2 regions of the Paenibacillus sp. FSL H8-0261 genome follow, and region 2 is predicted to be linked to the other one. Evidence: a T-box and tRNA genes for the amino acid it is inferred to sense, from the RefSeq annotation. Region 2 holds a T-box; the other holds one or more tRNA genes.
What was found. The T-box of region 2 lies ahead of ileS (isoleucine--tRNA ligase). A T-box ahead of a tRNA ligase gene usually reads a tRNA of that ligase, here a tRNA-Ile.
Positions count from the first base shown of each region.

Region 1 (15,245 bases), 2.6 Mb from region 2:
CCGGATGCGAAATATTGGTCCGAGTAACAAGCTGATACCCTATAAAGAAGAGCAGCAGTCCTATTACGGACTAGCTGCTCTTTGTTTATTAAATATCTACTGTTATGTTACTCCTGCGCAGCACGTTTCTCCTGCTCGCGAAGCTCTACTCTCCGTATTTTTCCGGAGGTCGTCTTCGGAAGATCTTGAATGAACTCGATTTTGCGTGGATATTTATAAGGAGCGGTCCACTCTTTAACATGGGATTGCAGCTCCTTCACAAGCTCTGGAGAAGCGGCGGTCTCATCTTTTAGTACAATAAAAGCTTTAACGATGTGTCCGCGGATTTCATCCGGACTTGCTACGACCGCGCATTCCTTAACCGAAGCATGTTTCATAAGGGCTTCTTCTACTTCGAAAGGACCTATGGTGTAGCCCGAACTAATGATAATGTCATCTCCACGGCCCTCGAACCAGAAATAACCCTCTTCATCTTTCCGTGCCCGGTCACCAGTTATGAAGAACTCGCCGTGAGTAGAGCTTTCTTTTCTGCCAGGGTCTTTGTAATAGGTATGGAATAACGCTGGCATGCTTAGGTGCACTGCGATATCTCCAACAACTCCAGCAGGTAACGGAATGCCGTCCTCATCTACCACTTCAATTAGACCAGGGGCAATAGACTTACCCATAGAACCTATTCGGATAGGTGTATCTTTGAGAGTACCGATAATAAGCGTACTTTCTGTTTGACCGTAACCATCACGAATCGTGATATTGAATTCCCGCTGGAAGGTGTTGATAACCTCTTGATTCAAAGGCTCTCCAGCGGAAACCGCGCAGCGAAGGTGGGACAAGTCATACTGATTGAGATTTTCTAATTTGGCCATCAAGCGATATTCGGTTGGCGTACAGCATAATACCTCGATGTTGTGATCTTGTAACAACTGTAAATATTTTTTGGGATGAAAAGATCCACTATATACAAAGCCGGTCGCCCCGTTGCCAAGGACGGTTAGGAAGGGGCTCCAGATCCACTTCTGCCAGCCCGGTGCTGCTGTTGCCCAAACGGTGTCGGTTTCTTTGATATCGAGCCATTGAGGCGATGTGATACGTAAGTGAGCATAACCCCAGCCATGACTGTGAACGACTGCTTTAGGGTTGCCAGTTGTTCCAGAGGTATATGCCAAGATCGCCATATCGTCCCGGTGGCTTTCGACTGCTGTGAATTTATCTGGCTGATCAATCATTAGGCCTTCCAGATCTAGCCATCCATGACCGAGCTCGTCAGGGTCGCCGGATACGGAAAGACGGTAATCCAGAGCAGGCAGATCGTCCGAGATTTTATTAACTTCATCAGTGACCTCGGACCAGGCAATAACAGCTCTGGCTTCGGAATGCCGCAGACGATAAGATAAATCCTTTGCGCGAAGCATTTCTGATGAAGGGATAATGGCAAGTCCTAGCTTCAGACATGCTAAATAGATGACATAAGCGATGATTCGACGGGGAACCATTACAAGAACACGATCCCCTTGCTGAAGGCCGAGTGCTGCGAGCCCTCCGGCAAGCTGGTTAGCTTGCTTGCGAAGATCTCCGTAAGTGATCTCCTCGTAGTCTCCTTGTTCATTCAACCACTTAAGCGCAATCTTTTCCGGAGCATGACGTTCCATTTCCGAAGTGAGATTGTAGTACTCAGGTGCGATCCACTGCTGATTATTCAATATGAACCTCTCCTATATAAAACAAGATGTGTATAACTGTTATGCTTAGTATAGCACGTTATCCTAGTACCAGGTACTAGTACCTTGATGCCTAAATTTGATATCATAGGGTTCAGAAGGTTAAGATAACTTGTGTAAATATAAATCCAGAAAGTGAGAACTATGTTATGAATCACACAACTTTTGATGAAATATTCGCTATTATGGAAGCCTCTTTTCCTACCTCCGAGATCAGAACCTATGAGGGGCAACAGGAGTTATTGGATGTTCCACATTATCGATTGATTACCGAAGTGAATGCTGAGGGGAAAATCATTGCTTTTATAGCTTGCTGGGAGTTTCCAGGATTTCGATTTGTAGAACATATTGCCGTGGACCCAAGTATAAGAGGTGGGGGCATTGGTAAAAAGCTGATGGAAGAATATATCCGTCAGTCGGGCAAGCCTGTGCTTCTTGAAGTAGAGCCGCCACTGGGTGAAATGGAACAACGGAGAATTGGCTTTTATGAGCGACTGGGCTTCCATTTGAATCCTTATGCTTATGTGCAGCCCCCTCTGCGTGAGGGAAATGCGGATTTACCGCTTCAAATTATGACTTACCCTAACCCTGTCGATGTAGAAGAATTCAATCTTTATAGAGAAATTTTATATACAGAAGTGTATAAGGTTACAACGCCGTATCAAAGTTAATCTAACAGCAATCCGTACGATCCTTTTTAGGACAAGCGGGTTGCTGTTTTTATTTTTTTTGAATTAATGATATTTTGATTTTTTTAATTACAAAATGGGTACAAGTAAGAAACAACTTAGAGACATAATCTTATTTTGTTTGAGCTAAAGTAAGAACAAAGATTGAACTTTCGAGGAGGGCTTACTTATGAAAAACAAAAAAATAATTATAGCAACAATGGTGTTTGGGATGGTAGTCACAGGATCAGCCGGTGTGTACGCAGGAACTAAACTTCAGAAAATTACGGCATATCTCAATCACAGCATTGGATTTAAGGTGAATGGCACGGCTTATACGCCAGTTGATAATAAAGGAAATGCACTGGCACCAATTACGTATAACAATACAACCTATCTTCCTGTACGTGCGATTGCTGATGTGATGAAGGTGCCTGTGACCTTTGATGCGGTGAACAATCAGGTTATTCTTGGCACAGGAGGCTCGGTGACTGACACTATTTCTCTGGCTCCTGTACAATACAGCAACACTCAGAAACAAGAGATTGTTAAAGCCTTCGCCAATTTCCAAGGTTTTGAAACAGCCTATGCACCTACTCAAATGGTGAGTGGAGACGCATTTCAAAAAGTAGTGGGTTCAGATGACGGTGTGAACTTTCAGTTTAAGCAGATGAAGGTGAACATTTCTCCTCGTGATTACGCTTACGAATATAAAGGTGAGACCGTAAAGCTCTCTAACGGAACCGAAGCTAAATGGTATAGTCCATCCACCGATTCGTTGTTCTTGACCTATAAACTGGATGATCGCTTTGTTACTATTAGTTCTCCGAATAAAACACTGAGCAAGACGCAATTAGAAAAAGTAGCAGTAAATGTAGTGAAATGGACGAAGTAAGCCCTCATTAGCACTTATCTTTGTGCCTTAAAAAGTAAAGCAGCAAGTCTCCCGTAGTTGAAGAGGCTTGCTGCTTTTTTTGTCGTGTTTGGGAGCCAATGATTTAAACGCTTTTACTTACTGTGCTGTTTATTTGGCAGCTTTTGACTTGGTGTACTTTTACCGTGATTTTCTTTATTCTTTTCAGCTTTCTTTTGGGTGTCGTGTACTTTTTCTACAAAAGCATGAGTATCGTCCATGTTTATCCTCCTTGATTGGCAACCTTGCCGTTACTGTAACCACTTTTGTAAGAATACATACACGATGTACTTTACAAACTTCTATGTTTATAAAGACATTGCGAAAATATTTAATAGTTACTATAAATGGATGCAAGCATTTCATAGAACAGTAAGGGAGACTGATTATGAACAGGTTATTTAAACAAGCTGTATCCATGACCTTAGCTTTCGTTATGGTACTGGGAATTACATTCACAGGAATACCAGCTTATGCTGAAGACAGCAATGGGGATGCTGGACTACTGCAATTACAATCGTTAGAGCCTGTTACATTATTGGCAGGGAATTCTACGTGGAAGTATCTAGATCACGGAACAGATCAAGGGACGGTATGGCGGTCCGTGTACGATGATTCAACATGGGCGTCTGGCCAAGCACCGCTTGGTTATAAAGATAGTGGATCCGGAGTCAGCAGCAAGCAATTTGGTGCTCTGAACACAAATATAAGCTACGGTTCTAATAAGAGTATGAAATATCGTACTTCTTACTTCCGTACAAACGTAACGGTGAATAAGGAAGAGATTGCGAAATCCGATAAAATCTTGGGTAACTTCGCATTTGATGACGGAGCTGTACTATATTTGAACGGTAAAGAAATTTACCGTGAGGCTATGCCAGCGGGCGAAATTAATTTTCAAACAAAAAGTTCAACTAACTTAAGTGATCCAAACGAATATACCAAGGTAGACCTTACCGAAGTAGTAAAGGCTAACTTAAAGGACGGAAGTAATGAGCTTTCAGCTGAGGTGCATCAGTCGAGTGATGGTAGCTCTGACCTCTATTGGGATATGAACCTGATTGCTTATCCGGTAGTAGAGCCTGTAGACCCTGGAGTTGGGAAGCCTGAGTCTATCGCACTTACTTTTAACGGAAACCCTCAGACTAGTATGGGATTCAACTGGTATGCACCTGAGAGTGTGACGGGTACCAAGCTTGAAGTAGTAGAAGCTTCTAAATTAGTGGACGGTCAGTTCCCGGTAGGTGCTCAAACTTACGAAGGAACATCGGTTACAACAAGCGTGTATATGACCAAAGCGGATAAGTCAGCCAAGAAACCAGTAGTACTGACTAGTCATAAGGTCATTGCTGATCATTTGCAGCCGGGAACGGAGTATGCTTACCGTGCTGGGGATGGACAAGCTGACAATTGGAGTGACATCGGAACGTTTACAACAGAAAGCTCCAGTAATCAGGCATTTAAGTTCTTATATACAACGGACTCTCAAGGTACAACTGAAGGTGATTTTGATATTTGGAATCATACCCTTCAAGAGGGATTGGCTAAATTCCCGACAAGTGAATTCATTCTGAATTCCGGTGATTTGGTAGACAACGGTGATATTGAGGAGCAATGGGGATGGTTCTTCAATAAACCAAAGGATATTCTAGCAAATATTCCATTGGTTCCACTGGTAGGTAATCATGAAAGTAAGAGTTATAGCAATTACACAACTCATTTTAATTTACCTAATGTCTCGAATACGGGCGCAAAACCAGATGGCTCGGTATATTCTTTTGACTACGGTTCAGCACACTTTATGGTTATTAATACAGAATATTATGGTGCTAGCTCAAGTCTTGAGAATAACGAAATTTACAAAAAACAAGTAGAGTGGCTGCGCAGTGAAGCCGCGAAAAGCGATCAGAAGTGGAAGGTTGTGCTTTTGCATAAATCACCTTATTCTGTTGCCAGTCACACAAATGATACAGATGTACTCTATTACAGAGCTAATTTGACAAAGGTATTTGATGAGCTTGGTATTGACATGGTTATCGGAGGACATGACCACACCTATACTAGAAGCTATCAAATGTACAACAATCAGCCGTTGACGGATATTAAGCCGGACAAAAACGGAGTGGTAACTGATCCTAAGGGTACGTTATACCTGATTACAAATGCAGCGGGCAATAAAAAATATAATGTTGGCGCAGGTCCGTTTCCTTTTGCAGCTAAATACGAGCAGCCTGGTAAGGAAATGTTCACAGGAATGACTGTAACGAATAATGAATTTTCATACGAAGCCTACACCACGACAACTGGTGGATCTACTGACTTGTATGATAAATACAGCATTCATAAGTCTGACGTAGCTGTTAAACCTGTGCAAAATGCAAAAGCTACTGTAGCAGATGGCGGAAAAATCACGTTAACTTGGGATGCGCCTGCATCCGGTGCACCGGTATCAGGATATCGCATTTATGAGCAAAATGATCTGGTATCTGCAAACTGGACGGTCAGTGTTCCTAATACGGAAGGTCAAACTTCTTATAATTACACTGTAGAAAATACTAATCCGAACCAAGCCTATCAATTTGTTATCAAAGCTGTAAGTGACAGAACCAATTCAGAAGCTAAAATTGCTTCTACCGATTCTATCAAAAAAGTTACCGTTACCTTTAACGGCGATCCAGTGAGTGCAAAAGGATTCACTTGGTACACAGCGTTGAAATCTGCAGGAAGCGACCTGCAGGTTGTAGAGAACACGGGCGTTACTCCAGACTTTACAAAAGCTGCTGAGTTTACAGGACGTTCAGCTGTTTCCAGAAATTCAAAGGATGAATTAGTTCATAAGGCTGAAGCTTCTGGCCTTAAGGCTGATACGAAATACTACTTCCGTGTAGGTGATAAAGCACTAGGATTGTGGAGTGCAGTGGGAACTTTCGAAACAGCTGCTAAGACAGGTGCATTTACTTTCATCGATCTGGCGGACACACAAGCTAAGACCGAAGATGAGGCTATTCTTTCTGGAGAAACGATGGCAAAAGCACTTACGACATTCCCGAATGCTGAGTTTGTGGCGATTAACGGAGATATCGTAGATACTGGAACCAACGAATCACAATGGAATTGGTTGCTTGGCCATTCGCAGGAAACCTTGCTCAATACGACTATTGTTCCAGTTGCGGGGAACCATGAGGATAAAGCGAATGCCTTCTATGAGCACTACAATATTAAGGAAGCCGCAGGCTCACCAACAGAAACAGGAGCATACTATTCCTATGATTACAGCAATGCGCACTTTGTAGTCTTGAACACGAATGAGAATTCGGATGAATATGCTAACTTCAGCAAAGCACAGTTGGATTGGATGAAGGCCGATGTAAAAGCAGCGAAGGTTGCTGGAGCGAAGTGGATTATCGTCGCTATGCATAAAGGACCATATACAACCTCTAACCATGCTACTGACAAAGATATTATGGGCGCTAATGGAGAAAGAGCGAAAGTCGCTCCAATGATGGCTGAACTGGGCATTGACTTGGTTCTTCAAGGCCACGACCATATTTATGCACGGACGAAGCCAATCAAGGCCGACGGAACTGCAGCAGACACAGTGAAAATCAAGGAAAGCTTCAATGGTCAAACGGTAGAGTACACAGTAAACCCAGATGGAACAATCTATCTGATTCCAGCTACGGCAGGAGCGAAGGTTTACTATAAGAACATGAAGAAAGAATTGGGAGATGCTTACTATAATCTCTTTGAAGTAGCCAATGAGAATACAGCAGCTAAATACGGAGCGGACCCAAGTGATGCTACGCGTCCAATGCGCGGTCAAGTTCAGACCTTTGTTGGTATCACTGTAGATGCAGGGAAGCTGACAGCTGTATCTTATGAGATTGATCAGAATGTTAATGAGGCTAGACCATATGTTCTTGAAGAGTTCGGTATTGTTAAGGGCGATGAGAATGGTGGAGTTACACCAACACCAACACCAACACCAACACCAACACCAACACCAACACCAACACCAACACCAACACCAACACCAACAACAGAGCCGACAACAGCACCAACGACAGCGCCAACAACAGCACCAACGACAAAACCGACAGCAACACCAACACCAACAGTAGCGCCAACAGCTACACCAGCACCGACAACGGCGCCTTCACCAACTGCGACGCCAGTTAGTAAGCCATTTTTAACGGATACTAGCAATCACTGGGCGACTGCTGTTATCGAGAAAGCAGTAGCAGCTGGCTTCGTTAGTGGTTATCCGGATGATACTTTCCGTCCGAATCAGAAAGTAAATCGGGTTGAATTTATCACAATGCTGGCACGTGCATTACATTTGCCGGAGAATGGTGACACTTCAAGCTTTAAGGATTCTGCGAAGATTCCAGCATGGGCTAAGTCTTTTGTGGCACAGGCTGTATCTCTGCAAATTATCAGTGGCTATGATGATGGAACATTCCGTCCTACACAGGAGCTAACACGTACAGAATTAGCAGTTATGGTTGTTCGTGCTCTTGGTATTACGGTAGATCCTAAAGCGACATTAACCTTCAATGATGCTAAGGATGTACCAGCATGGGCAGTGCCATATATTGCAGCAGCAGTGAAATCAGGCCTTGTGAATGGTGTAGGGCAGAATAAATTTGCACCTAACCAGAAGGCAACAAGAGCAGAGGCGGTTACCATAATCCTTGCATTATTAGAAAAAGGGCAGAAGTAATCTATTATCTGCGTGAATTGAACTCAAGCTTAGCTTGTATCTAACAAAGGGGTCTCAGCTTATCTGCTGGGGCTCTTTTGTGTTTAATGCTTTTTGTATAAGAGGCCATCACTTTGCCGGAAAATATCACTAAGGAAGTGGACTATTATGATGAAGAAGTAACAGAATACAAAATAATATGAATTTTAAAAAAATGCTTGCAATGAATCTCTATACATGATATATTCTAATTCCGGCCAAGAAATACACATGCCGAGCTCGAAAAAGAAGTTAAAAAAAGAGCTTGACATTAAATAGCCGAACATGATATAGTATAAGAGTTGCTGCTGAGACATTAAACGGCGCCAACGAGAACTTGATCTTTGAAAACTGAACAACGAGTGAGTAGGAAATCACGAAAGTGATATCCAAAATTAGAGAATTAATTTTCTCGTCAGATGTTTCAAAATGAGCATATCGCTCTTTTCAATACTAATTGGAGAGTTTGATCCTGGCTCAGGACGAACGCTGGCGGCGTGCCTAATACATGCAAGTCGAGCGGGGTTATTTTGAAAGCTTGCTTTCAAAATAACTTAGCGGCGGACGGGTGAGTAACACGTAGGCAACCTGCCCCTTAGACTGGGATAACTACCGGAAACGGTAGCTAATACCGGATAATTTCTTTTTTCTCCTGAAGAAAGAATGAAAGACGGAGCAATCTGTCACTGGGGGATGGGCCTGCGGCGCATTAGCTAGTTGGTGGGGTAACGGCCCACCAAGGCGACGATGCGTAGCCGACCTGAGAGGGTGAACGGCCACACTGGGACTGAGACACGGCCCAGACTCCTACGGGAGGCAGCAGTAGGGAATCTTCCGCAATGGACGAAAGTCTGACGGAGCAACGCCGCGTGAGTGATGAAGGTTTTCGGATCGTAAAGCTCTGTTGCCAGGGAAGAACGTCCGGTAGAGTAACTGCTATCGGAGTGACGGTACCTGAGAAGAAAGCCCCGGCTAACTACGTGCCAGCAGCCGCGGTAATACGTAGGGGGCAAGCGTTGTCCGGAATTATTGGGCGTAAAGCGCGCGCAGGCGGTCATTTAAGTCTGGTGTTTAAACCTTGGGCTCAACCTGAGGTCGCACTGGAAACTGGGTGACTTGAGTACAGAAGAGGAAAGTGGAATTCCACGTGTAGCGGTGAAATGCGTAGATATGTGGAGGAACACCAGTGGCGAAGGCGACTTTCTGGGCTGTAACTGACGCTGAGGCGCGAAAGCGTGGGGAGCAAACAGGATTAGATACCCTGGTAGTCCACGCCGTAAACGATGAGTGCTAGGTGTTAGGGGTTTCGATACCCTTGGTGCCGAAGTTAACACAGTAAGCACTCCGCCTGGGGAGTACGGTCGCAAGACTGAAACTCAAAGGAATTGACGGGGACCCGCACAAGCAGTGGAGTATGTGGTTTAATTCGAAGCAACGCGAAGAACCTTACCAGGTCTTGACATCCCTCTGAATCCACTAGAGATAGTGGCGGCCTTCGGGACAGAGGAGACAGGTGGTGCATGGTTGTCGTCAGCTCGTGTCGTGAGATGTTGGGTTAAGTCCCGCAACGAGCGCAACCCTTAACTTTAGTTGCCAGCAGGTAAGGCTGGGCACTCTAGAGTGACTGCCGGTGACAAACCGGAGGAAGGTGGGGATGACGTCAAATCATCATGCCCCTTATGACCTGGGCTACACACGTACTACAATGGCCGGTACAACGGGAAGCGAAACCGCGAGGTGAAGCCAATCCCATCAAAGCCGGTCTCAGTTCGGATTGCAGGCTGCAACTCGCCTGCATGAAGTCGGAATTGCTAGTAATCGCGGATCAGCATGCCGCGGTGAATACGTTCCCGGGTCTTGTACACACCGCCCGTCACACCACGAGAGTTTACAACACCCGAAGTCGGTGGGGTAACCCGCAAGGGAGCCAGCCGCCGAAGGTGGGGTAGATGATTGGGGTGAAGTCGTAACAAGGTAGCCGTATCGGAAGGTGCGGCTGGATCACCTCCTTTCTATGGAGAATCGTCTTCTGCAATGAAGACATTCAAATCGGAAGTTAAACTTCCACAATCTCAGGTTTAGGCCTGTTACTCACTCGTTGCTCAGTTTTGAGAGTTTAAGCTCTCATCTTTAAACTTGATCCTTGAAAACTGGATACCGAAACGAATTTGCGTTTTAGAACATCTTTTAGCTAAAACTTGTGTAAACAAGTACGTTAGTTATTAGCTGGAAGCGAAGATTTTCAATTGTGCGAACAAGCGAAACATCGGAGCGAAGGTTAAGCTAATAAGAGCACACGGAGGATGCCTAGGCGCCAGGAGCCGACGAAGGACGTGGCGAACAACGAAACTGCCTCGGGGAGCTGTAAGCAAGCTTTGATCCGGGGGTGTCCGAATGGGGAAACCCAGCTGTGGTAATTCGCAGTTACTCATCTCTGAACACATAGGAGATGTAGAGGCAGACCAGGGGAACTGAAACATCTAAGTACCCTGAGGAAGAGAAAACAATAGTGATTCCGTCAGTAGCGGCGAGCGAACGCGGAACAGCCTAAACCTAAGAGCTTGCTCTTAGGGGTTGTGGGACGTCTCACATGGAGTTACAAAGGAATATGGTAGGCGAAGAGGTCTGGAAAGGCCCGCGATAGAGGTAAAAGCCCTGTAGCCTAAACTGTGTTCTCTCCGAGACGGATCCCGAGTAGTGCGGGGCACGTGAAACCCCGTATGAATCCAGCAGGACCATCTGCTAAGGCTAAATACTACCTGGCGACCGATAGTGAAACAGTACCGTGAGGGAAAGGTGAAAAGCACCCCGGAAGGGGAGTGAAATAGAACCTGAAACCGTGTGCTTACAAAAAGTCAGAGCCCTATTAATGGGTGATGGCGTGCCTTTTGTAGAATGAACCGGCGAGTTACGTTTAACATGCAAGGTTAAGTCGAGAAGACGGAGCCGCAGCGAAAGCGAGTCTGAATAGGGCGACTCAGTATGTGGACGTAGACCCGAAACCGTGTGATCTACCCCTGTCCAGGGTGAAGGTGCGGTAACACGCACTGGAGGCCCGAACCCACGCATGTTGAAAAATGCGGGGATGAGGTGGGGGTAGCGGAGAAATTCCAATCGAACTCGGAGATAGCTGGTTCTCCCCGAAATAGCTTTAGGGCTAGCCTCGGTATAAGAGTAGTGGAGGTAGAGCACTGATTGGGTGCGGGGTCCGCAAGGATTACCAAGCTCAGTCAAACTCCGAATGCCATATACTTATTGCCGGGAGTCAGACAGTGAGTGCTAAGATCCATTGTCAAAAGGGAAACAGCCCAGACCATCAGCTAAGGTCCCCAAGTGTGTGTTAAGTGGGAAAGGATGTGGAGTTGCACAGACAACCAGGATGTTGGCTTAGAAGCAGCCACCATTGAAAGAGTGCGTAATAGCTCACTGGTCGAGTGACTCTGCGCCGAAAATGTAACGGGGCTAAACACACCACCGAAGCTATGGCTAGATACGTATGTATCTGGGGTAGGGGAGCGTTGTATGTGGGTTGAAGGTGTACCGTAAGGAGCGCTGGACAGCATACAAGTGAGAATGCCGGTATGAGTAACGAAAAGATCAGTGAGAATCTGATCCGCCGAAAGCCCAAGGTTTCCTGAGGAAGGCTCGTCCGCTCAGGGTAAGTCGGGACCTAAGGCGAGGCCGAAAGGCGTAGTCGAAGGACAACAGTTTGAAATTACTGTACCACCGTAATCCGCTATGAGCGATGGGGTGACGCAGGAGGGTAGTGACGCGGACTGATGGATATGTCCGTCTAAGCAGTGAGGCTGATGTGTAGGCAAATCCGCACATCATTAAGGCTGGGCTGTGATGGGGAGCGAAAATTATAGTAGCGAAGGTCATGATCTCACACTGCCAAGAAAAGCCTCTAGCCAGGAGAAGGTGCCCGTACCGCAAACCGACACAGGTAGGCGAGAAGAGAATTCTAAGGCGCGCGGAAGAACTCTCGTTAAGGAACTCGGCAAAATGACCCCGTAACTTCGGGAGAAGGGGTGCCCCGGTAGTGTGAATAGCACGAGGGGGCCGCAGTGAAAAGGCCCAAGCGACTGTTTAGCAAAAACACAGGTCTGTGCGAAGCCGCAAGGCGAAGTATACGGGCTGACGCCTGCCCGGTGCTGGAAGGTTAAGGGGAGTGGTTAGGGGTAACCCGAAGCTATGAACCGAAGCCCCAGTAAACGGCGGCCGTAACTATAACGGTCCTAAGGTAGCGAAATTCCTTGTCAGGTAAATTCTGACCCGCACGAATGGCGTAACGACTTGGGCGCTGTCTCAACGAGAGATCCGGTGAAATTTTAATACCTGTGAAGATGCAGGTTACCCGCGACAAGACGGAAAGACCCCATGGAGCTTTACTGCAGCTTGATATTGAATTTGGGTACGATCTGTACAGGATAGGTGGGAGCCGTAGAAATCGGAGCGCAAGCTTCGGTGGAGGCGCCGTTGGGATACCACCCTGATCGTATCTAGGTTCTAACCTAGTACCCTAATCGGGTACGGGGACCGTGTCAGGCGGGCAGTTTGACTGGGGCGGTCGCCTCCTAAAGAGTAACGGAGGCGTTCCAAGGTTCCCTCAGAATGGTTGGAAATCATTCGAAGAGTGCAAAGGCATAAGGGAGCTTGACTGCGAGACCTACAAGTCGAGCAGGGACGAAAGTCGGACTTAGTGATCCGGTGGTACCGCATGGAAGGGCCATCGCTCAACGGATAAAAGCTACCCTGGGGATAACAGGCTTATCTCCCCCAAGAGTCCACATCGACGGGGAGGTTTGGCACCTCGATGTCGGCTCATCGCATCCTGGGGCTGAAGTAGGTCCCAAGGGTTGGGCTGTTCGCCCATTAAAGCGGTACGCGAGCTGGGTTCAGAACGTCGTGAGACAGTTCGGTCCCTATCTGTCGTGGGCGCAGGAAATTTGAGAGGAGCTGTCCTTAGTACGAGAGGACCGGGATGGACGTACCGCTGGTGCACCAGTTGTTTCGCCAGAAGCATGGCTGGGTAGCTACGTACGGACGGGATAAGCGCTGAAAGCATCTAAGCGTGAAGCCCCCTCAAGATGAGATTTCCCAATTAGTAAGACCCCTTGAAGACGACGAGGTAGATAGGTTGGAGGTGGAAGTGCAGTAATGCATGGAGCTGACCAATACTAATCGGTCGAGGGCTTATCCTATACTTAAGACGCAAATTCAATTCGGATTCAGTTTTCAGGCATCAAGCCTGAGCATTTACGATGTAAATGCCCGTTTGGTGGCGATAGCGGAGGGGTTCCACACGTACCCATCCCGAACACGACCGTTAAGCCCTCCAGCGCCGATGGTACTTGGACCGAAGGGTCCTGGGAGAGTAGGACGTCGCCAAGCGGACAACCACATTACCCGTGGTATTTTTTTTGCCCTTAATATTGATGTGTCTTAAAAAGGGCCTTTAGCTCAGCTGGTTAGAGCGCACCCCTGATAAGGGTGAGGTCGGTGGTTCGAGTCCACTAAGGCCCACCATATTCCCTGATAGCTCAGTTGGTAGAGCACTCGACTGTTAATCGAGTTGTCACAGGTTCGAGTCCTGTTCGGGGAGCCATTTATGGAGAGGTGTCCGAGTTTGGCCGAAGGAGCACGATTGGAAATCGTGTAGGCGCCACAAGCGTCTCGAGGGTTCGAATCCCTCTCTCTCCGCCATAAAGTTTATTAGCATGGCCCGTTGGTCAAGGGGTTAAGACACCTCCCTTTCACGGAGGTAACATGGGTTCGAATCCCATACGGGTCATAACATGGAGGCTTAGCTCAGCTGGGAGAGCATCTGCCTTACAAGCAGAGGGTCGGGGGTTCGATCCCCTCAGCCTCCACCATATTCATTTAAGAACGACGCGGGGTGGAGCAGCCCGGTAGCTCGTCGGGCTCATAACCCGAAGGCCGCAGGTTCAAATCCTGCCCCCGCAACCAAATTTTCCTTAAGCATGATGTTTTGGGACTAGCTGGCGTAGTGTAAATGAATAGTATATAATTATTAAATGACGCGGGGTGGAGCAGCCCGGTAGCTCGTCGGGCTCATAACCCGAAGGCCGCAGGTTCAAATCCTGCCCCCGCAACCAATTTACTCTTATGCATTATGTCTATGGAACCGTGGTGTAGTTGGCCTAACATGCCTGCCTGTCACGCAGGAGATCGCGAGTTCGAATCTCGTCGGTTCCGCCATTTAGTTAATTATTGTTGGGGATTAGCCAAGCGGTAAGGCAACGGACTTTGACTCCGTCATGCATAGGTTCAAATCCTATATCCCCAGCCATTTATGAGAGCCATTAGCTCAGTTGGTAGAGCACCTGACTTTTAATCAGGGTGTCGAAGGTTCGAGTCCTTCATGGCTCACCATTATTTTTAAAGTGTGCGCGTGTGGCGGAATGGCAGACGCACCAGACTTAGGATCTGGCGTTTCACGACGTGGGGGTTCAAGTCCCTTCACGCGCACCATATTTTGCGGAAGTGGCTCAGCGGTAGAGCATCGCCTTGCCAAGGCGAGGGTCGCGGGTTCGATTCCCGTCTTCCGCTCCATAATTTTTGCGCCCTTAGCTCAGCTGGATAGAGCGTTTGACTACGAATCAAAAGGCCGGGAGTTCGAATCTCTCAGGGCGCGCCATTTTTATTACTAAGTAATTACATGTTTTGACGGGATGTAGCTCAGCTTGGTAGAGCACCTGGTTTGGGACCAGGGGGTCGCATGTTCAAATCGTGTCATCCCGATTTTATACCTTTGCGGGTGTAGTTCAATGGTAGAACTTCAGCCTTCCAAGCTGATAGCGTGGGTTCGATTCCCATCACCCGCTTATAATTAAGAAACATCTGTCTATTATAGGCAGGTGTTTTTTTTGTATAGTTACATTCATATGGATACAATAGAACTTAGAGCTTTTAGTTGAGGAGGTAGCAATGTTTGAATTTGAAGCTAAATTAGTGCGACCTGATGCAAGTGGGAGCTGGACTTATCTTAACGTCCCTTTTGATGCCGAACAAATATTTGAAACAAAGTCCAGAATACAGGTAAAAGGAAGTGTAAATGGAATCCCCTATAGAGGAACGCTTATGCCCCATGGAAACGGAAAGCATTTTATGGTGGTAAAGAAGGAACTACGGGATCTAGCCAAAGCTCAACCTGGTGATATTGTGCATGTGACGATGGAAAA
Region 1 covers NZ_CP150297.1:956,440-971,684, forward strand. Annotated here, with positions in the region: gene MHI27_RS04155 (hypothetical protein) at 1-27, shown strand, start outside; gene mbcS (acyl-CoA synthetase MbcS) at 108-1,703, opposite strand; gene MHI27_RS04165 (GNAT family N-acetyltransferase) at 1,868-2,389, shown strand; gene MHI27_RS04170 (hypothetical protein) at 2,577-3,281, shown strand; gene MHI27_RS04175 (DUF4023 domain-containing protein) at 3,395-3,520, opposite strand; gene MHI27_RS04180 (S-layer homology domain-containing protein) at 3,688-8,022, shown strand; rRNA gene MHI27_RS04185 (16S ribosomal RNA) at 8,495-10,052, shown strand; rRNA gene MHI27_RS04190 (23S ribosomal RNA) at 10,317-13,244, shown strand; rRNA gene rrf (5S ribosomal RNA) at 13,318-13,434, shown strand; tRNA gene MHI27_RS04200 (tRNA-Ile) at 13,493-13,569, shown strand; tRNA gene MHI27_RS04205 (tRNA-Asn) at 13,573-13,648, shown strand; tRNA gene MHI27_RS04210 (tRNA-Ser) at 13,654-13,746, shown strand; tRNA gene MHI27_RS04215 (tRNA-Glu) at 13,763-13,834, shown strand; tRNA gene MHI27_RS04220 (tRNA-Val) at 13,841-13,916, shown strand; tRNA gene MHI27_RS04225 (tRNA-Met) at 13,934-14,010, shown strand; tRNA gene MHI27_RS04230 (tRNA-Met) at 14,083-14,159, shown strand; tRNA gene MHI27_RS04235 (tRNA-Asp) at 14,185-14,262, shown strand; tRNA gene MHI27_RS04240 (tRNA-Gln) at 14,279-14,353, shown strand; tRNA gene MHI27_RS04245 (tRNA-Lys) at 14,361-14,436, shown strand; tRNA gene MHI27_RS04250 (tRNA-Leu) at 14,452-14,535, shown strand; tRNA gene MHI27_RS04255 (tRNA-Gly) at 14,542-14,616, shown strand; tRNA gene MHI27_RS04260 (tRNA-Arg) at 14,625-14,701, shown strand; tRNA gene MHI27_RS04265 (tRNA-Pro) at 14,732-14,805, shown strand; tRNA gene MHI27_RS04270 (tRNA-Gly) at 14,818-14,888, shown strand; gene MHI27_RS04275 (YdeI/OmpD-associated family protein) at 14,992-15,245, shown strand, end outside.
Region 1: it encodes a tRNA-Ile, which carries the amino acid that the T-box ahead of ileS (isoleucine--tRNA ligase) is inferred to sense. The anticodon was not compared.

Region 2 (15,245 bases):
TAATACAGACGCCCAAGCGTTGCATATGGCCAAATCGGAGCACAAGCTGCAAATCGGGGACAAGCTGACCCGCGGGTTGGGTGCAGGAGCTAATCCTGAAGTCGGTAAGAAAGCAGCGGAAGAATCCCGTGACTTGATCTCTAATACCCTTAAGGGCGCAGATATGGTGTTTGTTACTGCAGGGATGGGTGGCGGTACAGGAACAGGTGCAGCACCAGTTATAGCTGAGATTGCTAGAGAATGTGGAGCCTTGACTGTGGGGGTAGTTACTCGCCCGTTCACTTTTGAAGGAAGAAAACGTTATAACCAGGCAATGCTTGGAATCGAAGCTTTGAAAGAAAAAGTCGACACGCTAATCGTCATTCCAAATGACCGTTTGCTTGAGATCGTTGATAAGAAAACACCGATGTTGGAAGCTTTCCGTGAAGCAGATAATGTTCTCCGGCAGGCTGTTCAAGGTATCTCTGACCTAATTAAGGTTCCTGGTCTGATTAACCTTGACTTTGCGGATGTAAAGACGATCATGACAGAGCGCGGTTCAGCGCTTATGGGTATTGGTATTGCAAATGGTGAGAACCGTGCGTCTGAAGCAGCACGTAAAGCCATCATGAGCCCACTCTTGGAAACGTCTATTGAAGGCGCCCGCGGCGTAATCATGAACATTACGGGAGGATCCAACCTCTCTCTATATGAAGTTAATGAAGCGGCTGAGATCGTTACATCTGCCTCTGATCCTGAAGTGAATATGATCTTTGGTGCGATTATTGATGAAGGCCTGAAGGATGATATCAAAGTAACAGTAATTGCTACTGGCTTTGAACATAAACCATTGCCTGAAACTCCAGGACGTCGTCCGGTCTCGACGAATAACGAGCCTGCGGCAGCACCGGATAAGAGTTCAGCTAATTTACGTCCTTTCGGCAATCAGAGTTCTTCTGACCAGCTCGATATTCCGACGTTCCTGCGTAATCGTACTCGGGGCAACAACGACTAATTAAATAGAATCAAGATTATACGAGAACACCGTATCGCTTAGCTGATTAGCTATAGCGGTACGGTGTTTTTTTGCGTAAATGTAATAAGGATCAAGCAAGACTATGAACGGCACTGTGTAGCTCCAAGGGGGTGATGGTTGACTAAGTAGTTACAGTAGGTGGTAACTGGTAGTCGGAGAGCGGAAAGCGGCAACCATTAACCATCGGATAATCCTGCAAAAATACAGTATTTAATAATAAGTAGATGGTTGAAGCGTTGATTCCTGCGAATCTGCAGTAATTCCTGCGCCAAATAAAGATTTCTAGCCAAAAGTGAGGATAATCCTGTATATTTGCAGTTTTTGGACTTCATGAAGCGGAGTTTTGCACAAAAAGTTGTATATTTGCAGGATTCCTCTATTCCATTAAATGATCCAGCGAATGATGGAGCGAATGACGCAGTGAATAAAAGATATAAGAAATTCCATAAAGAAGGAATAAATCCCCACGCGCTATAACTCGACAAAAAAACCGTAAGAATGCCCCCCAAGTTTAGACAGACTTTGAATGCGAGACTTTCTATACTAATCATATCGTCCAAAAACAGAGCCTGATCCAATTTGGCTAGAGGATAGATTCCGCCATTAAGCAGGTGAATGAACTGGTTGTTTATATTGACTTGATATTCGCCGCCAATCTAGTGATCGACGGAATTCTTTTGTGGCTGACAGGCTGGATGGTTAAGCTGAGAATCTCATGGTGGCGTTTAATCCTCTCAGCTCTCGTTGGCGCACTGTATGTAGTGATGATGTTTGTACCGGAGCTGTCTTTCATGTATACCTTCCTTATCAAGTTTGGATTGTCGGTGGTTATGTTATGGATTGCCTTTGGTTTTGGGAGTCTGCAAAGCTACCTTCGCACTATGGGAGCTTTCTATATTATCAATTTTGCAGCCGCAGGTGGAATTGTTGGTATTCACTATTTGCTGCAGAGCTCCAGCGACATTTGGAATGGTATTATGTTCACTGCTTCAGGAGGGCATGCCTACGGCTTAAAGATCGGCTTTTGGTTTGTCATTGCAGTATTCCCCCTGGTGTTAATCTGCTTCAAGGCAGTGCATTCTTCACGAATCAGAAGGGAGCAGCTTGAAACCTATATCGGTGAGGTGGTTGTTGAAATTGATGGTGTAAGTGTTTCCTGTCCTGGCCTGCTAGACACAGGTAATCGTCTCTGTGATCCTTTGACCCGCATACCGGTGATGGTGATGGAATCGACGCTCTGGGAGGGGCATCTGCCTGCTGCATGGAAAGGGAGACTCACTCAGGATGGTGCGGACAGACTTTTGCTAGAAACGGACGGGCAGTCGTTTGCTTGGCAGGATAGGATGCGACTAGTACCTTACAGGGGGATTAACCGAGGGGCATCATTTATGCTCGCACTGAAGCCAGACCTTGTGACGATAAAGCTCGGTGAAGATATCTTTTATAGTAAAAGAGTCTTAATTGGGCTGGATGGCGGGACACTCTCAGGAGATGGAGCCTATCGGGCGGTCATACATCCGGATTTAACTCAAAAAGAGAGCGCCACTGATGCAGCACTACCTTCCTAATCTTTAAAGCTAGCTGAACCAAACTTCTGATGGCTGAAAGCGGGAATTAAAAGCTTCATACGCTAACCGTGTACTTCTTGGAGGAGGAACAATAATGGTCAAATGGAAAATTGCTCTGCAGCTGCAATATTACCGCATGCTGTTTCTACTGGGGCTGAAGAGTCAGGAAATCTATTATATCGGCGGGAGCGAGGCTCTACCTCCACCGCTGACACGGGAAGAAGAAGAGTATCTGCTTCAGCGGCTATCTAGCGGCGATGCTGCTGTTCGTGCGATGCTGATTGAGCGTAACCTGCGCCTCGTAGTGTATATTGCTCGTAAATTTGAGAATACCGGAATCAATATTGAAGACCTGGTTTCGATAGGGGCTATCGGATTAATTAAGGCGGTTAACACTTTTGATCCCGAGAAAAAAATAAAACTAGCAACATATGCATCACGTTGCATAGAGAATGAAATTTTGATGTATCTGCGGCGTAATAGCAAGACACGGAGTGAGGTTTCTTTTGATGAGCCTCTTAATATCGATTGGGATGGTAATGAGTTGCTGCTCTCAGATGTTTTAGGGACGGAAAATGATACCATCTATCGGAACATTGAAGAACAGGTCGACCGCAAGCTGCTGCAAAAGGCGCTGGAAAAGCTGAGCGAACGGGAAAGACTCATTATGGAGCTGCGTTTCGGACTGCGTGGGGGCGAAGAAAAGACACAAAAAGATGTGGCGGATCTGCTCGGCATTTCCCAATCTTACATCTCTCGTCTGGAGAAACGAATTATTAAGCGGCTGCGTAAGGAGTTTAACAAGATGGTGTAAGGTGAAATTAGCAAGGAATAAAATGGCCAACCCGGGAGATAATGTACAGTAATGTTTCTCCTTGGGAGGTAAATCATCATGACCCGAAATAAAGTCGAGATTTGCGGTGTGGATACTGCTAAGCTGCCTGTTCTAACGAATGTGGAAATGCGGCAACTGTTCACTTCGCTGCAGCAGCAGGGCGAGCGATCCGCCAGAGAGAAATTGGTAAATGGTAATCTTAGGCTCGTTCTAAGTGTTATCCAGAGGTTCAATAATAGGGGAGAATTTGTTGACGATTTGTTCCAGGTGGGCTGCATCGGTCTGATGAAAGCCATCGATAATTTCGATTTATCACAAAACGTTAAGTTCTCCACATATGCGGTTCCGATGATTATTGGTGAGATCCGCCGTTACTTGCGTGATAACAATCCGATTCGAGTATCGCGTTCACTCAGAGACATTGCTTATAAGGCGCTGCAGGTACGCGATAGTCTGACCAATCAGAATTCGCGGGAACCGACGATATTCGAAATCTCTGAAGCACTTGGCGTACCGAAGGAAGATGTAGTCTTTGCCCTTGATGCTATTCAGGATCCAGTGTCCTTATTCGAACCGATCTATCATGACGGTGGCGATCCTATTTATGTAATGGACCAGATTAGCGATGATAAGAATAAGGATGTGTCGTGGATCGAAGAAATCGCCTTACGTGAAGCGATGCGTAAGTTAGGTCAAAGGGAGAAACGAATTTTATCCATGCGGTTTTTCGAAGGGAAAACACAGATGGAGGTCGCAGATGAGATTGGTATCTCACAGGCACAGGTCTCACGTCTAGAGAAATCTGCGATTCAGCAAATGCAAAAGCATGTGAAGTCTTAAATCGTCTGAAATGAGGAGATATCCAGAATCCGTGATAAGGATTTTGGGTTATCTCCTCTTTTTACTGTTTCAGGAATTATATTGAGCCCCCGCAAAGTACCTTGGTAAGCATCTAAGCATAGCCTCACTTTGTGGGGATATTTCATGCATGTGGCCAAGCTTTCATAACATATATTGGACTATAGGTCTGATTGTACAGGGGTGGTGAGATGAACGAGGATTATTTAGGATCAGCCAAAAAAATGAAAATCTCTGATTTTCAGACTAAGGACGTTATTAACATTGTGGACGGCAAGCGGCTGGGCCAAATCAGTGACTTAGAGCTTGATTTACGCCGAGGTGTCATTGATGCAATCGTAATTCCCGGATACACTCGGTTTATGGGGTTGTTCGGAGGCGGAACCGATCTGATTATTCCATGGCGAAATATTGTCAAAATCGGGTCTGATGTAGTGCTTGTGAAGATTGAAGAATCAAGAATACCTCAAGGGCAGGACGAGCGGGAAACGATGTATTTGGAACGAGGGGACCGAGGCGAACGGCGCACTTATTAATTAGGTGCGTTTTTTGTTTTTTATAAAATGATTCGAAATGGCATGACTTAAAAGTTAGTAAATTTGATGTTCTAGCTTAAGCGGCATTTTGTAGGGGTATTTACATGTGGTACACTAAGGCGGAGGTGAGGATATGGAACCGTTTGTGCAGGGGAAGGAAACACTTATGCTGCTCCATCTGGAGCCTTGGCGTGTGAAGCATAAAGAAATTACAGCAGGTTTTACGGGTAGACAGGGAGGGGCTAGCAAAAAGCCTTATGACAGCCTGAATTGTGCATTTCATGTTGGGGATGTTCCGGAAGATGTCTTAACGAATCGTAGGGCGCTTGCGGAAGCTCTTGATTTCAAGCCGGAAGCTTGGACCTGTGGAGAACAAACCCACGGAGCAGAAATAGCAGTGGTAAGGGAAGCCGATCGTGGGCGGGGTCAAAAGGATAGAACCTCGGCATTTCAGGCAACTGATGGTTTGCTTACGGATGTACCGGGAGTTTTGCTGACTTCTTTTTATGCGGATTGTGTACCCCTTTATTTTTATGATCCTGTGCACCAAGTCGTCGGTCTTGCCCATGCTGGCTGGAAGGGAACTGTGGCCCAGATTGCAGCCGCTATGGTGAGTAAAATGGAGACCATTTACGGAAGCCATGCGCAGGACATTATTGCAGCGATCGGACCATCCATTGGTGACTGCTGTTATGAGGTGGACGATTATGTGATGGAGCATGTTCATAGACTGGAAGGTGATCTGAGTAAGCCAACAGAAACAGCCAATACTGTGGAGCTGTACAGAACATCTGACACAGATGAGAACAAATACATGCTAAACTTGAAAGAAATGAATCGACGCATTATGATTAAAGCAGGAATATTGCCGACTCATATCGAATGTACATCTTGGTGTACAAGCTGTAATCAAGATTTGTTCTTTTCTTATCGTAAAGAAGATGGGGTTACAGGCAGGATGACGAGCTGGATCGGAATAAAGGAGAGTTGAAAGTTGGCTTTAACACTGCAGGAGAGAATTGCTGAGGTAGAGGAACGTGTAGCACGTGCCTGCGCGGCAAGCGGCCGGGATCGAAATGACGTCAAGGTAATTGCAGTGACGAAATATGTTTCTCTGGAAATGGTGTCCTCCGTATTGGAGGCAGGCCTGGAGCATATTGCCGAGAGTCGCTGGCAGGATGCTGAGCACAAATGGAAGGTTTTAGGGGACCAAGGGACATGGCATTTTATCGGGCATTTGCAGACCAATAAGGTTAAAGACGTTATTGGCAAGTTTCAATATATACACTCTTTGGACCGGATATCTCTGGCGCAAGAATTACACAAAAAGGCGATTGCCGCAGATCAAGAAGTGAATGTCTTTCTTCAAGTAAACATCTCTGGAGAAGATACGAAATTTGGTCTGTCGCCTGAGGCGGTACCTGGATTTTTGCGTGAAATTGCTAGTCTAGACCGTGTAAAAGTAATTGGACTAATGACGATGGCACCTTTAGAAGGTGATCCGGAGCTTACCCGCCCTGTATTTCGCGGACTTCGTGAGCTGCGCGATGAGCTCAATCAACTTGCTTTGACACCTGAACCGATTACGGAGCTATCAATGGGAATGTCGAATGATTTTGAAGTGGCGATACAGGAAGGAGCCACCTGGGTACGCCTAGGTACGGTGTTAGTAGGCCATTAGGAGGGATCGTGATGAGCGTTATGAACCGATTTATGAGTTTTTTGGGCTTGCAGGAGGAAGAAGAAGTTGTGGAGCGGGAGCAAATCCACGAAGAGGATGAGTATGAGCCAGCCCCTGTCGAAACCCGCAAAAATCAAAGGGGCAACGTTGTCAGTATCCATTCGCAGAAGAATGTAAAAGTTGTACTTTATGAGCCACGTTCGTACGATGAGGCTCAGGAAATTGCGGACCATCTCCGTTCTCACCGGACGGTAGTGATCAATCTTCAGCGTGTCCGTAATGATCAGGCAATGAGAATTATTGATTTTTTAAGTGGAACCGTTTATGCCCTTGGGGGAGGAATCTCTAAAATTGGGGGCAATATATTTATGTGCACGCCAGATACCGTTGAAATTCAAGGTGCCATTACGGAAATCCTAGGTGACGATCCAGACTATAACAGAATGAGGTGAATGAGCTTTGCCCCAAATTGATTACATTATTGATATGCTGTTTAATATTTATTTTTACATGATTATTTTCTACGTACTGATGTCGTGGTTACCAAACGTTCGTGAGAACTTTATCGGAGAACTGCTGAGCAAGCTTGTTGAGCCGTATTTGACACCATTTCGTCGGTTTATTCCGCCACTCTTTGGTACGCTTGATATTTCCCCGATCATTGCACTATTCGTCTTGGAATTTGCGGCAGGTGGACTCAAATCCATTTTGCACTTAATTTTTTAGGCAGAAGTGATGAAGACAGAAGTTTACGGGCATTTTCATCCCGATGAAAGACAATTTGTGGACAAGGCTTGGGAATGGGTTACCCATGCTGGAGAATATCATGAGACGAAACTGACCGAATTTCTAGATCCGCGCCAAGGATTTATTCTGCAAAGTCTGGTCAATCGACATCCAGATGTTATCGTTAGATGGGAAGGCGGCCACCCTGAGGCAGAGCGGAAGCGAGCACTCATTGCGCCTGATTATCGTGATCTGGATCATGAGGACATGGAGCTGAGCGTTCTTGCGATAACCTCTGGTGAGCAAAAGTTTCTGGCGTTAGAGCATGGGGACTACATGGGCTCTATTCTGGGTCTTGGAGTAAAACGTGGAAAAATCGGTGATATTCATGTTCTGGACGATGGTTGTCATGTGGTAGTAGCTGCAGATATTGCAGATTATTTAGACATGAATTTAACTGGAGTACACCGAATACAGGTGAGCACGGAGGTATTGCCACTTTCTGCCTTGCGTAATAGTGAGGTGAAGCTGGAAATGATGGATTTGACTGTAGCGTCCCTACGATTGGATGGCATAGCCGCAGATGTAACACGGCTTAGCCGAAGCAAAATTCTTGCTCCCATCAAGGCTGGGCGCGTTCGGGTAAATTGGAAAGTGGAAGAAGACCCTTCCTGCGGACTTAAAGATGGTGACATGGTATCTATTCAAGGATTTGGTCGATTCAAGGTTCTAGAGGTTGGTAGTTTGACGAAAAAGGGCCGATACCGTGTTCAGGTTGGTAAATTTGTGTGAATCCCTTGCAGGAATCCGGCTTTACTTGTCGAAATTGATTATTTCGAGGGAATCAAACATTTTTAAAGCAGGACGCCGATATTTTATAAAAGAGGCGAACCATGAATGGCAGTTGGAACGTCGATACATCCTCTGCCTTTACTTGAAGTACAGTCTTTCTTCTTTGTCTGCTGCGCAGGTATGGTTCAGAGACTTAGAAGGTCCGAAATTTCTAGGAGGTGCACAGCATGCCATTAACACCGCTCGATATACATAACAAGGAGTTCTCTCGGAGACTTCGCGGTTATGATGAGGACGAGGTCAACGAATTTCTGGATCAAGTAATTAAGGATTACGAAAGTGTCATCCGTGAGAACAAAGAGCTGCAGAATCAGCTTCTGTCCATTCAAGAGCGTTTAGATCATTTTGTGAATATTGAAGAGAGTTTATCGAAAACGATCTTAGTCGCTCAGGAAGCGGCGGATGATGTGAAGAACAACTCCAAGAAGGAATCGCAGCTCATTATCAAGGAAGCGGAAAAGAACGCGGATCGGATTATTAACGAAGCGTTATCCAAATCCCGTAAGGTTGCTATTGAGACTGAAGAATTGCGTAAGCAAGCTTCGATCTATCGCACTCGTTTCCGCACATTGGTGGAAGCACAGCTCGAGCTGTTGTCACAGGATGACTGGAATGCCTTGGAGAGTCGTGAGGCAAGCGAGAACGTAACCTTTAAGGATGATGTTCTACATCGTATCTAATGCATTATGATGAATGAATGCTGCTTGAATTTATAGGGGGGAATTCCCTCTAATTTATAATTTCATGCTATAATCGGCTAAATAGAGGGAGTTATTCCCTCTATTTTTATTTTCCGCTAAAATCGATCATAATAAAGTATTCCGCCTGCACAGGTATACTCCTAATTGCGGATTTGGCTAGCGGTTGTTGACATTTAGACTTAAAAAGTCTATAAATAGAACATATCTGTATAATGTTTATATGTATTCGATGACGGGACAAGTACGACAAGGTAACGTTCTCCAGAGAGTCGGCGATTGCTGAGAGCCGATTGTTCGAACCCTGCCGGAAGATCTTCCCCTAGAAGTTAAGCTGAAGCGTTGATCGTGCGTAAGCTTAGCCGTCCGCCGGACGTTACACCGGACCTGTGCATGAGATTTACGCGCAGGACTGAGATTGTGCTGAATACACTCCCCTTAAGGATGTGCTCATGCGCAGAATTAGGGTGGTATCGCGAGCGTTGTCTCGCCCCTTTGGGGGTGGGATGACGCTTATTTTGTTGTTCCGGGGTGTCCATCCCCCTAAATCCCCCTTTCTAAGGGGGACCCCAAAGGGCTGCCGCCCTCTGGACACCCGCAATGTAAAGCCTCGTGCAAACGGGTACGGTGGTGGAAGCGAACGGACTCATGTGGCTGAAGGAGCGGCCCTTCTTAGGCTCCCCTGGCGGGTTCGCCTGCGGGGCCTTCACTGCTAGAGCAGACCGGCGTTTCACTCGCCGGTCCCAGTGGCACCCCGAGCCAGTGCTGCCCTGCGGGATCGCGGCTCGGGTACCGAAGGCAAGAGCTGAATGCGGCCAGCTGAACCAGACTGCCCAAGGATCGAAAAGAGCTTTAAAGACTAAACCATGAAAGGATTGACCATCACATGCAAAAAGTAGATGTCAAAGAAAAAGCACGGGCAAGAGATGTCCGCATATTGAAGAAATGGAGCGACGAAAATACGTTCCGTAAATCCATGGAGAATCGTGAAGGACGTCCGAACTATGTATTTTACGAAGGTCCTCCAACAGCGAATGGTGCACCGCATATCGGGCACGTGCTGGGCCGTGTAATCAAGGATTTCATCGGTCGTTACCAAACGATGAAAGGTTACCGCGTGGTACGTAAAGCGGGCTGGGATACACACGGTTTGCCAGTAGAACTAGGCGTACAAAAGAAGCTTGGCATCTCCGGAAAACAAGAGATCGAGGAATATGGCGTAGAAAAATTCATTCAGGAATGTAAAGACAGCGTCTTCGGTTATGAGAAGCAATGGCGCGAGTTTACAGAGGGTATCGGATACTGGACGGATCTAGATAATCCTTACGTAACTTTGGATAACACGTATATCGAGAGCGTGTGGAACATCTTGGCTACTGTGCATGACAAAGGGTTGCTCTACCGCGGACATCGGGTTAGTCCTTACTGCCCAAGCTGTCAGACTACCCTAAGCTCCCATGAAGTAGCCCAAGGCTACAAGACCGTCAAGGATCTCAGTGCGACTGCAAAGTTCAAACTGGATGACAGTGGAGACTACGTACTAGCTTGGACGACTACACCTTGGACGCTGCCAGCACATATGGCGTTAGCCATGAACCCTGACATGGATTATGTACGTGTACAACAAGAAGACGGTATCTACATTGTTGCCAAAAATTTGGTAGAGGAAGTAATGAAAGGCGAGCACACAGTCCTTTCTACACATAAAGGTTCCGAGTTTATCGGCAAAACCTACGCTCCTCCATTCGGATACATCAAGGCAGAGAAAAGCAATGTCATTGTAGGTGCTTCCTTCGTTACAGATTCCAGTGGTACAGGGATCGTACACATGGCACCGGCGCATGGTGAAGATGACTACAAGACTTGCCGCGAGAACGGCATCAGCTTCGTGAACGTGGTTGATAATTCCGGTAAGTATACGGATGTAGTGTCTGATTTTGCTGGACGCTTCGTGAAAGATTGCGATTTGGATATCGTTAAAGCTTTGTCTGAAAAAGGACTGCTTTACGGTAAAGAAAAATACGAGCACAGCTATCCGTTCTGCTGGCGTTGTGATACACCACTCTTGTACTACGCAACAGACAGCTGGTTCATCAACACTACAGCGATCAAAGATCAGCTGATTGCTAACAACAACAGTGTAGATTGGTATCCTGATCATGTACGTGAAGGCCGTTTCGGGAAGTTCCTGGATGAACTGGTAGACTGGAATATCAGCCGTAATCGTTACTGGGGCACGCCGCTTAATGTTTGGGTATGTCAAGAAACGGGCAAAGAGTTCGCTCCACACAGCATTGAAGAACTGAGAGCGATGGCGATTGGCGATGTACCTGAGGATATCGAGCTGCATAAGCCTTTTGTAGATAAGATCAAGCTACGCAGTCCTTTCAGCGAAGGGGCAGAGATGGTTCGCACACCAGAAGTTATCGATGTTTGGTTCGATAGTGGTTCGATGCCATTTGCGCAAAGTCATTATCCATTTGAGAACGAGGATAAGCTGAATGATCAATATCCAGCGGATATGATCTGTGAAGGGATCGACCAGACACGTGGATGGTTCTACAGCTTACTAGCTGTATCTACCTTGTTTAAAGGTAAAGCTCCATATAAAGCTGTTATTGCTCACGGTCATATCCTTGATGAGAATGGTCAAAAAATGTCCAAATCAAAAGGCAATGTTATTGATCCTTGGGATATCATGAACGATTACGGCACGGATGCTTTCCGTTGGGCGATTCTATCCGATAGTGCACCGTGGAATAACAAACGTTTCTCTCGTGGCCTTGTAGGGGAAACCAAATCCAAAGTTGTAGATACACTGGTGAATACGCATGCGTTCTTGACGCTTTATGCAGGCATCGATGGTTATGATCCTGCCGATCATCCTTTTAAAGTATCGGAACATAAGCTGGACCGCTGGATTTTGTCCCGTCTGAACAGCTTGATTCTTTTGGTAGACAAAGGACTTGCAGTAAATGACTTCGTGAATACATCCAAAGGCATTGAGAACTTTATAGATGAGCTGAGCAACTGGTATATCCGTCGTTCCCGTGACCGTTTCTGGGGTAGTGGTCTAGGTGAAGATAAGCTGGATGCTTACCGTACACTGACCCATGTGCTTTTGAAGACAGCGTCTTTGATGGCTCCATTTACACCGATGTTGTCTGAAGATATCTTCACGAACCTTGGCGGCGGAGAAAGTGTGCATTTAGCAGATTATCCGGTTGCTGATGAGAGCTTGATCGATAAAGAGCTGGAAGAGGATATGGAAAGTGCGAGACAAATCGTTGAGCTGGCGCGTAACGTGCGTAACGAAACAGGCATTAAGAATCGTCAACCGCTGTCTGAGCTGATCGTTTCGATGAACCGTGACTTCCATTTGGCTGAGTATGAAGAGATCATCAAAGACGAGATCAACATCAAGAACATCGTGCTAGAGACTAGCGATAGTGGATTTGTTGACTTCACACTCAAGCTGAATCTTAAAGTTGCCGGTAAAAAATACGGTAAAAACGTCGGCTTCCTGCAAGGCTTCCTAAAAGCTTTGGACAGTGACTCTACCCGCAAAGCGGTGCAAGATGGCTCAATCGCGATTGCGACGCCAGAGGGAGAAGAACTGGTGATCACTTCTGAAGAGCTACTCGTTGAAAAAGAAGCTAAAGCAGGTTTCGCCGCAGCTTCCGGATATGGAATTACGGTTGCGCTCAATACCGAAATCACACCTGAGCTTGAACAAGAAGGCTGGGTTCGTGAGATCATTCGTGCGGTTCAAGATTACCGTAAACGTTTGGATCTGCCGATCGAGAAACGGATCGCACTCACGCTGAGTGTAGACGATGAGCTTAAAGCAGCAGTTACAGCCTTTGAGAATGTATTGCGAGACAATGTACTTGTGACTACGGTTGATTTTGGCGGAGAACACGCTTTTGAAACGGTAGATGTCGGTGGTAAATCCATCGGTATCCATATTGAAGTGTAAATCTGCATTACCTGTCCCAAAACAGCATATACTAGCGGCACAAGTGTAAACAGAGAACTTCTGTTTATGCGGGAAATATAGTCTTTATATTTCGCCCGCGAAAATAACGAGCCTCGTGCTCAAGGAGATGTATTCTCTTTGACCGGGCTCGTTTACTTTGTGGCGAATATAGACGTATGAGAGGAGCTGTGGCTGTGGAGGATCAGAAGAACAGAATCTCCGTCAAGACATCCGGCAACAAGAACAGCCCAGATAAGGGAGCGGAGAAAAAGGTTATTCCTGAGGAAAACCCTGAGCGTTTAACAGCAGATCATCGCAATCCAGAAGACATTCCACTGGAAGAAAAAATGAATACAATGTATCGATTAACCTTTGAATGGGCCCATATCTTAGAGAAATCACGAATTTATCAGTATACGGAGCTGTTATATTCACCTTGGACTCTAATTTGGAAAAATATTTTATATGGAGCGGCTCGTGGAGTAGGGATCGCGCTTGGCTTTACTTTTTTTGCGGCAACGATCATCTATGTTCTTCAGGTTCTTGGAGCCTTGAATCTACCGATCATCGGAGATTATATTGCGGATATTGTACGAATTGTACAACGTCAGCTGGAATTCAAATAGCTTGTTAAGGCGAAGCCGTTTTTATTTGGTTTGTTGAAGGGATTAGGGTTCGGTCAATCTTCTTTGGTGGATTTATCCAACCTTGGGCTTCTATGTTTCTCCCCAGTCCGTACCTTTCCTTTTTTATTCTTTGGAGAGGGCAGCGCTGCTTTTTTTCCTCGTGTATGATGCGTAAGCCTCTCATTAATAATAAATATCGTCGGTCATCTTCATGACTAAGTTGTTGTACATTTTTAAAATAGTCGTGATTCACTTACGTTACACTCCTTGTATGTCGATTTCAGCATCGTTAGATCAGTTTACCAGCTGAATCTGAACATTTTCTTAACAAAATGAAGTAGAGCTGAAAAAAATAAAAAAACAGCGGGCCATTCCACGATGAAACTGGAACCGCACGCTGTTCATTTTTTTGTGGGGACGATGCTTTTACTCCTCGCCTTCGAGCGGATCAAGCATGTAACTTCCCTCGCCACTATCCTTGTAACGCTCGTAGCTACGTCCCGGTACTACAACTACATTGTTGCCTGTAATATCGGTGGCGATAAAGTTCTCCCAAGGCTCTACGCAGCCTTCAAGCTCATCGGCTTCAATCTCCATATCATTATAGGAGTCAATGTTGCTGCCCTCCGCCATGGCGGGGGAATCGGAGTTGCCATAGCTTTCTACAATCTGCCAGGCATCCTCACCGTCAAAGCCGTTTTGATCCTCTCGTTCATCGAGACTCGTACGCCCAAATGGAGGAGACAAAAATTCTTCTTCAATGGGCCGAGTAAAAGGTGCATTTTGACGTGGGGCATGCTCTTTACAATAAAGCGTGGAGGGAATAGCGGATAGACGCTCAAAAGGGATCGGTTTACCGCTAGCTTTACATATCCCATAGGTGCCTTCATCCATAGCGTTGAGAGCAGCTTCAATATCATCCAGCTCATGCTCGTCCCGCTCTAGCAGTGAAATATCCATGGAGCGGTTATACAAATCGGTGGCTGCATCGCCAGGATGGTTGTCATTCTCGGAAAGTTCTCCGGTGCCATCCCGCATGGATTCCTGTAAGCCGTAATTTTCATTATTCTGAAGCCTGTGCTGAATAGTATCACGGTCTTTTTCTAATCGGGCGCGTAGCTCTGAGAGCTGCTGTACTGTCAGGTGCGTCATGATGAGTAAGCTCCTTTCTGTACTTTTTTAAGAATCCTTCCGACAAACCGATTTGCACCGGATGGTTCTTTGTTAGGTTGACCTGAGAGGCGTTATTTTAGCGATGGAAAATAGTCCCCAAGATTAAGCGCCCGAGAGGTGTCACGCAATAGACGATCTTCTAAGGGCTGTGCTACAATATACAAGTCTTATAACAGTATTCGTACCGCATTTGGCGGGAAAAATAAGAACGGAGTGACAACTTCTGTGGTGTACTATTTGATTGCTCTTATTGTATTTTTGGTGGATCAGGGAACGAAGTATCTCATTGCCACACGTCTTGAACTTGGAGAACAGATTCCGGTGATCGGGAATTTCTTCCTAATTACCTCACATCGTAATCGCGGGGCTGCTTTTGGGATTCTACAAGGTCAGCAATGGTTCTTCTTTTTAGTTACGGTTGTAGTGGTTGCAGGTATCGTTTGGTACTTGAACAAAACTAGACATTCGCGGAAGATGCTATCGGTCGCCCTTGGACTTGTTCTGGGTGGAGCGATAGGTAACTTCCTAGACCGGATGATCAGTGGTGAGGTTGTCGATTTCCTTCTGTTTAATTTTGGAAGCTATAGCTTCCCGATTTTTAACGTTGCGGATTCATGTATCGTCATTGGGGTTGGGTTGATTCTTTTGGACTCCTTCCGCGATCTTAAGAATGGTGAAGAAATCACGGAAATCAAAGA
Region 2 covers NZ_CP150297.1:5,252,776-5,268,020, reverse strand. Annotated here, with positions in the region: gene ftsZ (cell division protein FtsZ) at 1-994, shown strand, start outside; gene spoIIGA (sigma-E processing peptidase SpoIIGA) at 1,636-2,583, shown strand; gene sigE (RNA polymerase sporulation sigma factor SigE) at 2,675-3,397, shown strand; gene sigG (RNA polymerase sporulation sigma factor SigG) at 3,476-4,258, shown strand; gene MHI27_RS23480 (YlmC/YmxH family sporulation protein) at 4,468-4,812, shown strand; gene pgeF (peptidoglycan editing factor PgeF) at 4,946-5,803, shown strand; gene MHI27_RS23470 (YggS family pyridoxal phosphate-dependent enzyme) at 5,807-6,493, shown strand; gene MHI27_RS23465 (cell division protein SepF) at 6,505-6,945, shown strand; gene MHI27_RS23460 (YggT family protein) at 6,980-7,219, shown strand; gene MHI27_RS23455 (RNA-binding protein) at 7,229-8,011, shown strand; gene MHI27_RS23450 (DivIVA domain-containing protein) at 8,239-8,751, shown strand; T-box leader at 8,993-9,267, shown strand; gene ileS (isoleucine--tRNA ligase) at 9,656-12,748, shown strand; gene MHI27_RS23440 (DUF5665 domain-containing protein) at 13,084-13,374, shown strand; gene MHI27_RS23435 (TraR/DksA C4-type zinc finger protein) at 13,801-14,526, opposite strand; gene lspA (signal peptidase II) at 14,773-15,245, shown strand, end outside.